DNA from 3 places in the Halomonas sabkhae genome. Region 1 is predicted to be linked to each of the others. Evidence: predicted binding sites of a transcription regulator. Region 1 holds the regulator's gene; each other region holds the start of a gene.
What was found. The regulator PhoB, encoded in region 1, activates phosphate uptake and scavenging genes when phosphate is short. The targets are predictions, from matches to a motif close to TGTCATANNNNTGTCANA.

Region 1 (4,194 bases):
CAGCGCAGCCCCATCGAGGTCTGCGCCGGCGGCGGCCCCTTTGCGGGCGCCCAGGGCCCCTGGGGACGTCGCTCGGTGCTCAGGCATCAGCGCATCACGGTGCTGGTGCAGGAGTTCTTCCAGCAGGCGATGGTGGATGATCTGGCCATGCCTTCGCGTTAGCCTAGGCGCTCCACCCTCAACCCGACGACCCATCCGGCACCGGCAACCGGGGGTCGAGCATACGAGACGACCCGATGGACTCTTCCCTGTTGCGCCCTTCCGGACTGGCCCGCCTACCCGACTTCCTGCAGCTGATGCGGCTCGATCGCCCCATCGGCACCTGGCTGCTGATGTGGCCCACCCTGTGGGCGCTGTGGATGGCCGCACAGGGCGTGCCCGAGCGGGCCACCGTGCTGATCTTCGTCGTCGGCGTCTACCTGATGCGCGCCGCCGGCTGCGTGGTCAACGACTATGCCGACCGCCACTTCGACGGCCACGTCAAGCGCACCCGCCAGCGCCCCCTGGCCACCGGGCGCATCAGCGAGACGGAAGCCAAGGGGTTGTTCGCCACCCTGGTCGTGCTGGCCTTCGCCCTGGTGTGGCTGACCAACCCCTTCACGGTGATGCTCTCGGTCGCCGGGGTCATGCTGGCCTTCATCTACCCCTTCATGAAGCGCTACACCCATCTGCCCCAGGTGTTCCTGGGGGCCGCCTTCTCGTGGAGCATCCCCATGGCCTTCGGCGCGGTGCTGGGCGAAATCCCGGCCGTGGCGTGGTGGCTGGTGGCCGCCAACGTGGCCTGGACCGTGGCCTACGACACCCTGTACGCCATGGTCGACCGCGATGACGACCTGCGCATCGGCATCAAGTCCACCGCCGTGCTGTTCGGCCGCGCCGACAAGCTGATCATCGGCCTGCTGCAGCTGATCACCCTGGGACTGCTGGCCTGGGTCGGCCACGCCCTGGGGCTGGGCGGCTTCTTCTGGCTGGGGCTGGCCGCCATGGCCGCCACCTTCGTCCATCAGCAACGCCTGATCCGCCATCGCGACCGGGATCGCTGCTTCCAGGCCTTTCTCAACAACCACTGGTCGGGCCTGCTGGTCTTCGCCGGTATCGGGCTCTCCTGGTGGCCGCCGCTCGGCGGCTGAAGCGCGCCATCACGCGCCGCAACCGGGCAGAAAAGTGAAGCGCAAGGAGCGCTTGTCACATGATTGTCACAGGGACATGCTGTCATCGTCACCAAGTTGTCACTGACCTTGACCATGAGGCCCCGGGATGAGCGACAAGACCGTACTGATTGTCGATGACGAAGCGCCGATCCGCGAGATGATCGCCGTGGCGCTGGAAATGGCCGACTACCACGTCCTCGAGGCGGACAACGCCCAGAGTGCCCACGCGCTCATCGTCGACCATCAGCCCGACCTGGTGCTGCTCGACTGGATGATGCCCGGTACCAGCGGTATCGAGCTGGCACGCCGACTGAAGCGTGATGAAGCCACGGCCGAGCTGCCGATCATCATGCTCACCGCCAAGACCGAGGAAGACAACAAGATCCAGGGCCTGGAATCCGGGGCGGATGATTACATCACCAAGCCGTTCTCGCCGCGCGAACTGGTCGCCCGCCTCAAGGCGGTCCTGCGCCGCTCCACCCCGCATGGGGTCGAGGATCCGGTGGAAGTCGATGGCCTGCTGCTCGACCCCGTCAGCCACCGGGTCAGCGTCGACGGCCAATCGCTGGAGGTCGGCCCGACCGAATACCGCCTGCTGCAATTCTTCATGACCCATCAGGAACGCGCCTACACGCGCGGTCAGCTGCTCGATCAGGTCTGGGGCGGCAACGTCTATGTCGAGGAGCGCACCGTGGACGTGCACATCCGCCGTCTGCGCAAGGCGCTGGGCGACCCCTATCAGCAACTGATCCAGACCGTGCGCGGCACCGGCTATCGCTTTTCTGCCAAGGGCTGAGAGCGCCCGGGCCGTGCCGCCGGGTCGCAGGCAGGCTAGAGTAAGGGGCAGGCGGCCTGGGCTCCCCGGCCGCTGATGCGCCCGATCGGGAGCCGGGCGATATCGACCAGCCAGACAGGATTCAGAGGCCCAGATGCGCATGCTGCACACGACCTCGACGCCTCGGGGCAACACGCATTATCCACAGGCGGTTCCGGCGTGAAGCGGCTGTGGAAAAAAGAACTCTGGCGCCTGGTGGGCCTGACCGCCCTGGGCGGCGTACTCGGCTGGCCGTTCTCCGCCATCGGCATCGGGGTGGCCATTGCTCTGGGCCTGCAGCTGGCGTATCAGCTGCGCCAGCTCAGCGCCCTGCACGACTGGCTGGCCAACCATCCCCATGAAGAGCCGCCCGCCGCCAGCGGCCTGTGGGGCGAGCTGTTCGACCGTTTGTATCGCTACCAGAAGGGCCAGCGCATCACCCAGCGGCGACTGCGCGACACCCTGAGCCGCATCCAGGAATCCTCCGAGGCCATGCGCGACAGCGTGGTCATGCTCGATCGCCACGGCGACATGGAATGGTGGAACAGTGCCGCCGAGCGCATGCTGGGCCTCAAGCCGGCGCATGATCGTGGCCAGCACATCACCAACCTGCTGCGCGATCCCAGCTTCGTCGACTACTTTCAGGCGCGTGAATATCGCGAACCCCTGACGATGACCTCGCCGATCGACGAGCAGATGATCCTGCAGTTCCAGATCACCCTGTATGGCGACGACGAGCGCCTGGTGATGGCCCGCGACATCACGCGCCTGCACCGCCTGGAGCAGATGCGCCGCGACTTCGTGGCCAATGTCTCGCATGAACTGCGCACCCCGCTGACGGTACTCAGCGGCTATCTGGAAACCTACAGCGGCATGACCGACCAGTTGCCCGGCCGCATGTCACGCGGCATCGAGCAGATGCGCGGCCAGACCACCCGCATGCAGAACCTGGTCAACGACCTGCTGCTGCTGTCACGGCTGGAGATCGACCAGGGCGGCCAGGACGACGCCCCGCTGGAGCTGGCCAGCATGATGGACAACATCCGCCGCGATGCCGAAGCCCTGTCCAGCGGCAGCCAGCACTTCGAGGTCATCATCGACGAGGCGCGTCGCCTGGTGGGCAGCGAAAAGGAAATCCACAGCGCCCTCTCCAACCTGGTCTTCAACGCCGTGCGCTATGCCGGCGAGGATCGCCACATCACGCTGCGCTGGGCCAGTCACGCCGACGGCGCCTGCCTGGAAGTCGCGGATGACGGCGAGGGCATCGACCCCCACCATATCCCGCGTCTCACCGAGCGCTTCTACCGCGTCGACAAGGGCCGCAGCACCGCCACCGGCGGCACCGGCCTGGGGCTGGCCATCGTCAAGCACGTGCTGCTGCGCCACCAGGCCTGGCTCGAGATCGACTCGCACCCCGGCGCCGGCGCCACCTTCCGCTGCGTCTTCCCGCGCGAGCGCCTCGCCAGCGCCCAGAGCGAGATACCGGCCGCGCTGACCACCAGCGACTAGGCAATGTCTGAAAACTGCCTGTGCTCGGCTATACGACGTTGAAAATCTGCTCGCGCGCGAGTCCGATCAAATTGCTCATTTACTCCTTGTAAACTCCGCATTTTCACAGCTTTTCGCCTTGTCTAACCTTCGCTCGTCGACTTTTCAGACAGTGCCTAGCGCGAGGCGGTCACTGGCGTCAGGTCACGATAGTGGCGATCCCACATCAGCACCGCCGCCGCCACGGCCCCCGGCAGCAGAAACAGGTTGGCCAGCGGCACCCAGGTGATCAGCATCACCCAGCCGCCATACGTCAGCGTCGGCCAGCGCCGGGTCGCCAGGCGTCGCCGCATGTCGGCGAAGCTGACCTTGTTGTTGTCCATGGGATAGTCGAGATAGGTGATGGCCATGGTCCAGGCCGAGAACGCCGCCCACAGGACCGGCGCCATCAGGTTGATCACCGGAATCCAGCTGATCACGAACAGCAACAGCATGCGTGGCAGGATATAGCCCAGCTTGACCAGCTCGCGGCCCAGCGCATCGAGAGCCGTGCGCACCAGGCCACGGTCGTCCAGCGGGGCACGACCGGTCACCTCGATCTCGACCTTCTCGGCCAGAAAGCCGTAGAAGGGCGCGGCGATCAGGTGCGTCACCAGGGTGAAGGTGAAGAACACGATCACCACCAGGCTGATCACGAACAGCGGCCAGATCAGCCACGAAAGCCAGTCGAGCCAGCCCGGC
Region 2 (4,194 bases), on a different contig from region 1:
GTCGGCGCCGTGCCGTAGGCGACCCCCGGCTCCTCGATGGCCGAGCCATCCCGGGTATAGGTCGCGTCCGTGCCCTCGGCGGTGCGATCGGAGTTATTGGTCAACGTCATGTAGACATCACCGGACGCCGGATCCACGGCCCCCCACTCCGGACGGTCCATGGGGGTGGCGCCCATCAGGTCGGCGGCATCACAGGTGTTGATGATCACGCCGGCCAGATCATCGGCCTCCAGATTCAGGGCCTGCGCCAGAGTGCGGCCATCCTGGGTGGTCGCATCCGGGGTCAGCGGCAACCACTCGCCGCTGCCGTCGGCATTGAAGCGAGCGACATAGAGCGTGCCCCTGTCCATGTACTTGGCGCCAATCGCCAGGCGATCACGCTCGGCGCCGGGACGGTTGGCATCGGCCGGATCCCAGGCCGCCTCGGAGACGAACTTGTAGATGTATTCGTTACGCGAATCATGACCGGAGTAGAACACCACCGGTTCGCCCTCGACCAGCTTGCCCGGCCAGCACCCCTCGTGGCGGAAGCGCCCCAGCGCCGTGCGCTTGACCGCCTTCTCGCCGGTATAGGGGTCGATCTCGACGATATAACCGAAGGTGCGCGGCTCGTTGCGATAATCCTGGGTAGCGCTGTCACCACGCGGCGTGGCATTGAACCGCGCGAACTCGTCATTCTGCTCGCTGGCATCGCCGGCCGCGGTTTCCCAGCCATAGCGACCACGCCCCTCCGAGATGCCAATGCGGTTATCGTCCATTTCGCGACCGGCATCCTTGATGAAATACCCCGGCCAGTTTTCTTCACAGGTCAGGTAGGTGCCCCAGGGCGTGTACCCATTGGCACAGTTATTGTTGGTGCCGCGGGTGTTGGTGCCATTCGGCGAATACCGGGTCCTGACGTAATCACTGCCGGCAACCGGACCGCTCAACAGCATGTCGGTGGCACTGGTGTAGCGACGGTTGTAGCTCGAGTCGGCCACGGGGTGCCAATGGCCATCGCCGTCCTTCTTGAGCTCGACCAGGGTCACGCCATGCGCATTGATTTCGGTGCGCACCTCATCGGCCGGCCGCTTGCCGCCCTCGTCCATGCCGGTCGGGCCGCCCTGGGGCGCCCAGAGGGCCTTCTGGTCGATGTATTCGTTGTTCAGGGCCAGCAGCATGTGGCGCGAGGCGGTGGCCTCGTCCAGGGCGAAGTTGTGCATGCCATCGTGGTGCATGCCGACACTGTTGGCCTGTATCTCCGGCGTGATGTTGCGTTCGGCACTCCAGGCCGGTGCCTTGCCGTTGAGCGGCGTGCCCCAGGGAATGAGTACCTGGGCGGTGTAGCCGGCCGGCACCACGACGGCATCCGTCATCGCACCGCGCACGGCATCGAAGGCCAGGGCAAGCGGGGTTTTCTCGCCGGCGGCTGACTCACTGGCATTGGCCGAGCCCAGCAGCCCGAAGCCACCCAGCATGGTCATGGCCGCCATGCCGAGCCCGCCCTGCATGACACTACGACGCGAGACATGCTTTTCGAGCACCGAGGAAAAGGGCTCGTTGCTGCTCGGATTCAACAGGCGATGGTCTTCGATTTCCTTGCTCATACAGGTCTCCTCATCATTCCAGGGGTCACGTGGTCGGTCACTCGGCTGACAGTTTTTGTACTCAGCAATGGTCAATCAGGCTCGATACACGAAGCCTGATGCCCTTTGGTGACAACGCCATGACAATGCCCGGGCTCCGGCGTCCCTGCACACTTGCAGACAAGGCGATATGGTCCATGCTAAGAATGCATTGAGTGCTGAACATGATGCCGTGGCTGATACCGCCTATCGCACTCACGGCGTCATCCAGAGTCCAAACTCACAAGGAGGATGCATCCCACGCTGAAAGGAGACACGTCGCGACTTGTCACAGACCTGACATTTTTCGCTGACAGTGTCGACATCGAGACGTCATCTTTTGTGGCGTCGATCCGGTGACAATCAGGAGAGCAGCGCCGATGGTACGCATCGACAAGAAGGCCACCCGGCTTTACGTGTTGGACACCAACGTCCTGATCCACGACCCCGCCGCCCTCTATCAGTTCGATGAGCACGAGGTGGTGATCCCCATGACCGTGCTCGAGGAACTCGACAAGCACAAGAACGGCATCCGCGAGATCGCTCGCACCGCCCGGCAAGTCAGCCGCACCCTCTCCGACCTGACCGCCAACGTCGATATCAGCCAGATTCGTGAAGGCATTCCCATTCAGCGCATCAACGGCACGGAAGGTCGCCTGCGCCTGCTGTGCTACAACGACCTCAAGCCGCTGGAACACCTCGAGGACAGCCCCGACAACCGACTCCTGACCGAGATATTCCGGCTGCGCGAAGAGCGTGAAGACGCCTCGGTCATCCTGGTGACCAAGGACATCAACCTGCGCGTCAAGGCGGCGGCACTGGGTGTGCCGGTGGAAGACTACCTGACCGATCGCGCCTTCGATGACAGCGACGCCATGCTGGGCGGCGCGCGCGTCTATCCGGAGGCCGGTCACGACGGCCGCGGTTTGTGGGAAGACCTGCGTGTCGAGGTCAAGGTCGAGCGCGAGGACGACCGCGTCATCTACCATCTCAACGGCGAGATTCCGGAAGACTGGCACCTAGGCATGCTGGTCTCGGACAGTGACAACGGCGCCAGCTTCGAGGCCGTGATCCGCGAGGTCAGCCCGCAGCATGCCAGGCTCGAGCTGCTCACCGACTATCGCCACGGCGCCAGCGTCTGGGGAGTGCATGCCCACGACAGCCGCCAGAACTTCACCCTCAACCTGCTGATGGACGACGACATCGACCTGGTCACCATCGCCGGCAGTGCCGGTACCGGCAAGACCTTCATGACGCTGGCCGCGGCCTTTCAGCAGACGCTGGACACCAAGCGCTTCGAGCGTGTGGTCTTCACCCGCGCCCCGATCTCGATGAGCGAGGACATCGGCTACCTGCCCGGCACCGAGGAAGAAAAGATGTCGCCCTGGATGGGCGCCTTCCACGACAACATGGACAACCTGCTGCGCGACGAGCACGACGGCAGCACCACATGGAATCAGGAAGCCACGCGCCAGTTGCTGGGCTCCCGCGTACAGATCCGCGCTCCGGGCTTCATGCGTGGCCGCACCCTGAACGACACCTTCCTGATCATCGACGAGGCCCAGAACTTCACGCCCAAACAGCTCAAGTCACTGATCACTCGCGCCGGGCGCAACACCAAGATCGTCTGCCTGGGCAACGTGGGGCAGATCGACACGCCTTATCTGACCGCCAACACCTGCGGCATGGCCGCCGTGGTGCAGAACTTCCGCGACTGGCCACACGCCGGCCACGTCACCCTGATGAGCGTCGAACGCTCGCGCCTGGCACTCGCCGGCGAAGAGCTGCTCTGACACAGCACGAGGCCGGCCCCACGGCCGGCCTCGTCTGGAAGCTGGAAGCTAGAAGCTAGAAGCTAGAAGCTAGAAGCTAGAAGCTAGCAGATCGTAACTCGTGGCTCGTGGCTCGCCGGTCAGCCAGCTGCGGTCAGCCGCGCCGATAACCAGCGACTGATATCACCGATCTGCTGCGGGCAGACCGCATGCGCCATGGGATACTGGCGAAACTCCACCGCATAGCCCATGGACTGCAGACGCTCCACGGCGGAACGGCCCAGGGATTCGGGCACTACCGGGTCCATGTTGCCATGATGCACCTCGATGGGTAGTTGCCGATTCGCTTCGGCATAGTCGAGACTGTCGGCGGTGGCGAGGTAGGTGGACAGCGCCAGCAGTCCGCCCAGTCGCTCGGGAAAGCTCAAGGCCGCCTCATAGGCCACGGCGCCGCCCTGCGAAAACCCGACTACGATGATCCGCTCGGGCGCGATGCCATGGCCGATCTGCTCGGTGATCAGTGCCTGTATGCGCTGCGCGGACTCTTTCAGCTGGGCTTCATCGACCTGGCGGTCGAGGCTCATCTCGATGATGTCGTACCAGGCCGGCATGACCATGCCGCCATTGACGGTAACCGCAAGACGCGGCGCATGGGGCAGGATGAAACGCACATTGGCATCGGGGGGGAGCTGCAGGGCCGGTACCAGGGGTTCGAAATCCCGGCCATCGGCCCCCAGGCCATGCAGGATGAACACACAGGCGTCGGCTACCTGGCCGTTGCGTGGCTCGATGATCAGCTCTTCCGGGGCGCTCATGGC
Region 3 (4,194 bases), on a different contig from region 1:
GAAAGAAGAGGCATCAGGGTACCATCGGCGGCAACAAGGCCGGAATAGCATTACACTATGCCCGACATCCTCTCGCCCTATGGAGTCGCATGCCACGCCCCCTGATACTGCTTGCCGGCGATCAGCTGACCGCGGACCTGGGCGTCCTGTCACAGGCCCCGAGTGACGCGGTCATTGCCCTGTGCGAGGTCGCCGGCGAGGGTCGCTATGTGCCCCATCATCCGCAGAAGATCGCCCTGATCTTCGCCGCCATGCGTCACTTTGCCGCACGGTTGCGCAAGCAGGGGTATCGAGTGCATTACAGCGCCCTGGATGACCCCGATAATACCCAGGCCCTGATACCCGAGGCCGAGCGCATTGCCGGCCTCTATCAATGCGACGAAATTCGCGTCACTCGGCCCGGCGAATGGCGACTCTGGGAGGCCATGCAGCAGCGTTCTACAGCCCCGCTGTCCTGGACAGTGTTCGAGGATGACCGTTTCTTCAGCACGCCCGAGGATTTCACCGACTGGGCCGCCGGACGCCAGTCGCTGCGCATGGAATACTTCTATCGGATGATGCGCAAGCGGACCGGTCTTCTCATGGAAGGCGCCGAACCGGCCGGCGGCAAGTGGAATTACGATGCCGACAATCGCGAGCCGCTCCCCGACCGGCTGGACCTGCCGAGCTCGCCCGAGCATCGACACGACGCCATGACGCAAGAGGTTCTAAGCCTTGTCGAGACGCACTTCGGCGAGCACTTCGGACGGCTCGAGGGCTTCCAGTGGCCGGTCACGCGGCATCAGGCCCTGACCGATTTGAGACACTTCATCGACAAGCTGCTGCCGGATTTCGGCCGTTACCAGGATGCCATCAGTGACGACCAGCCCTTCCTGTTCCATTCCCGCCTCTCCGCGTCCCTGAATATCGGCCTGCTCTCGCCGCGGGAAGTCTGCGAATCAGCCGAGGCGGCCTACTATCAGGGCACGGCCCCGCTGAATGCCGTCGAGGGCTTCATTCGGCAGATACTGGGCTGGCGTGAATATGTCAGAGGCCTCTACTGGACACGGATGCCGGCCTACAAGCAGGGCAACACCCTTCACGCCGAACGCGGCCTGCCGGATTTCTACTGGACGGGCGACACCGACATGCGCTGCCTGTCGCGTGCCATCCGGATGACCCATGACAACGCCTATGCCCACCACATCCAGCGGCTGATGGTCACCGGCAACTTCGCCCTGCTCTGCGGCGTTGCCCCCTCGGCATTATGCGACTGGTACCTGGCCGTATATGCCGATGCCTGCGAGTGGGTGGAGTTGCCCAATACCCTGGGCATGGTCCTGCATGCCGATGGCGGCCTGATGGGCTCCAAGCCCTACTGTGCCTCCGGCAAGTACATCAACCGCATGTCGGATCATTGCGCGCAATGCCGTTATGACCCCAGGCAGACAGTGGGCGAAGACGCCTGCCCGCTCAACAGCCTTTATTGGCATTTCCTGGAACGCAACCGCGATGCCCTGGCCGACAACCACCGCATGAAGCCGATCTACGGCAATCTGGCCAGAATGTCGGCCGACAGGCGGGCCGCCATCCGCGACCAGGCCGAACGCTTTCTCGAACACCTGACAACCGAACCCGCCTACGGGCAGGGAGAGCATCGCCACGCCTATGGCCCCGCATCATGACGGTCGGGTCGCGCAACGCAGGCCGCCCGCCTGGACCGGGGCAGCTCGTGGTGGCCGGAAAAGTTGTGTCGGGAAGGAATCGCTCGCCGGCGCCATGCGGCACTGGGAGTGAGAGGGGTCAGAGGCTGACGGGGATCTTGGCACCCAGCGGCTCGTGATAACGGGTGGTCAAGCCGGTCGCTTCCTGTTCCGAGACCTGCTCGACCAGGTAGACCCGATGCACGTCGGCACGCTTGAGCTCCAGGTAGACATCATCCAGCGAACGGAACAGCACCGGCTTGCCGGCACGCGTCAGCATGTGGCGCTGGCCCTCGATGTCCTCGAGTTCGACCTGATAGGAACGATTGCCGGCGTGTCCGATGACGCGGATTTCGAAGTTGTCGTGTTCGGCCACGAAGGCCTTTAAGTCATTGAGGTCCATCTGGCCCTCCCGGTGGTTCAGTGTCTTGGGCATCGGCAACAGACTGCCGGCAGATGATGACAGCAGTGTGACCGATGCCCGCTGACCCTGGGACCGACCGTGGCGGGCCGGGTTCCGTCACTGGTATTGCGACGGGTCGATGGCCTTGCCCAATGATTTCTTGTCGACCCACCTGCCGGCCTTGGTCTCCTTGTAGCGCAGGACCACACGATCGCCGACCGACACCGGCAGCTCGGAGTCTTCGGTCTGATAGCTGTAGTGTTCGCCGTCCACGACCAGTTCGAAGCGATACAGGTCGGGCATGCCCAGCCACTCCTTGAAGGGCCCTTCGCGTTCCACCGATTGCAGTTCGCCGCGTGCTTCGAGCTTGGGCGCACGGCGCTGATTGCCGCGTCGGAATCCGCCTGCCATGGTGCTTCTCCAGAATGCTGTTGGGGGGAGGGATTATACGGAGCTGAGGCGCGCGCTCAAGCGACACGCCTCACTCACCGAAGGCTTCGCCATAGCTGTCCGGGGCCAGGTCCTCGAAGCGCGTGTACTTGCCGATGAACGCCATGTGGACGGTACCGATGGGCCCGTTACGCTGCTTGCCGATGATGACCTCGGCCAGCCCCTGGTTGTCGGGGTTGTCCGGGTTGTAGACCTCGTCGCGATAGACGAAACCGATGATATCGGCATCCTGCTCGATGGCACCGGATTCGCGCAGGTCCGACATCACCGGGCGCTTGTTGGGGCGCTGCTCCAGCGAGCGATTGAGCTGGGACAACGCCACCACCGGGCAGCCGAACTCCTTAGCCAGCCCCTTGAGAGAGCGCGAGATCTCGGAAATCTCGCCGGTACGATTCTCCGAGAAGCCGGGGATCTGCATCAGCTGCAGATAGTCGATCATGATCAGCGACAGATTGCCGTGCTCGCGCACCACACGACGCACCCGCGAACGCATCTCGTTGGGTGACAAAGCGGCAGTGTCATCGATGAACAGCTGCTTGTCCTTGAGCAGGTTGACCGCCGAGGTCAGGCGTGGCCAGTCCTCATCCTCCAGCTGGCCGGTGCGCACCCGCGTCTGGTCGATACGCCCCAGCGAGGACAACATGCGCAGCATCAGGGCCTCGGCGGGCATTTCCATGGAAAACACCATCACCGGCTTGTCACTGGAGATGACCGCATGCTCGACCAGGTTCATGGCGAAGGTGGTCTTGCCCATGGAAGGACGCCCGGCAACGATCACCAGATCGGACGGCTGCAACCCCGACGTCATGTCATCCAGGTCGCGGAAGCCGGTGGAGAGCCCGGTCATCTCGCCCTGCATGTTGAACAGCTCGTCGATGCGGTCCACGGCCTTGGTCAACAGGTCGCTCATGCCGATCGGCCCACCCGACTTGGGCCTGTCCTCGCTGATCTGGAAGACCAGTCGCTCGGCCTCGTTGACGAGCTCCTCGGAGGGCCGCCCCTGGGGAGCGAAGGCGCTCTCGGCCACCTGGTTGGCCGCCTTGATGAGTTTGCGCAGGATCGCCCGCTCACGCACGATATCGGCATAGGCGCGTATGTTGCTGGCCGAGGGCGTATTGCGCGCCAGTTCCGCCAGATAGGCCAGGCCGCCGACGGTATCCAGCTGATCCCGCCCCTCCAGTGCTTCGGACAGCGTGACCACATCCATGGGCCGCGCTTCTTCGGCGAGCTGGGCCATGACATTGAAGACCAGGCGATGCTCGTAGCGATAGAAGTCATTCGCTACCAGCCGGTCGGCAACATTGTCCCAGGCGGAATTGTCGAGCATCAGCCCGCCCAGCACGGATTGCTCCGCCTCCAGCGAATGCGGCGGCACCTTGAGGGCGGCCGTTTCCTGATCCAGCGCTTGCGGTTCATTCATGGTGGAATTCCTGACGGGTTCGGCACCGATATTCTACCCGAAGGGAGGCACTGACCTCATGCAGCGAAGGACGCCGCACGGCCTGCCACCCAGACCAGCAAAAATCGCCGGGTAAAAAAAGGGCGCGAGGTTGAACCTCGCGCCCCTGGACATCAACGCGGACGTCGATCGACGGGCTTACTCGCCCACGACCACAACGCGCACGGTGGCGCCGACTTCGGCATGCAGGTGCAGGTCGA

Region 2: QWY79_RS11610 (PhoX family protein) is a predicted target of PhoB. The motif match lies at 1,694-1,711, and genes of this name have one in related genera.
Region 3: QWY79_RS03180 (DUF6482 family protein) is a predicted target of PhoB. The motif match lies at 2,141-2,158, and genes of this name have one in related genera.

Annotation. Positions count from the first base shown of each region.
Region 1 covers NZ_JAUFPM010000008.1:140,897-145,090, forward strand. The annotation lists gene QWY79_RS06590 (chorismate--pyruvate lyase family protein) at 1-162, shown strand, start outside; gene ubiA (4-hydroxybenzoate octaprenyltransferase) at 237-1,130, shown strand; gene phoB (phosphate regulon transcriptional regulator PhoB) at 1,258-1,947, shown strand; gene phoR (phosphate regulon sensor histidine kinase PhoR) at 2,146-3,474, shown strand; gene cysZ (sulfate transporter CysZ) at 3,630-4,194, opposite strand, start outside.
Region 2 covers NZ_JAUFPM010000017.1:172,472-176,665, reverse strand. The annotation lists gene QWY79_RS11610 (PhoX family protein) at 1-1,586, opposite strand, end outside; gene QWY79_RS11605 (PhoH family protein) at 1,985-3,397, shown strand; gene QWY79_RS11600 (alpha/beta hydrolase) at 3,517-4,191, opposite strand.
Region 3 covers NZ_JAUFPM010000004.1:82,779-86,972, forward strand. The annotation lists gene QWY79_RS03175 (cryptochrome/photolyase family protein) at 90-1,664, shown strand; gene QWY79_RS03180 (DUF6482 family protein) at 1,783-2,085, opposite strand; gene QWY79_RS03185 (hypothetical protein) at 2,203-2,496, opposite strand; gene dnaB (replicative DNA helicase) at 2,567-3,955, opposite strand; gene rplI (50S ribosomal protein L9) at 4,133-4,194, opposite strand, start outside.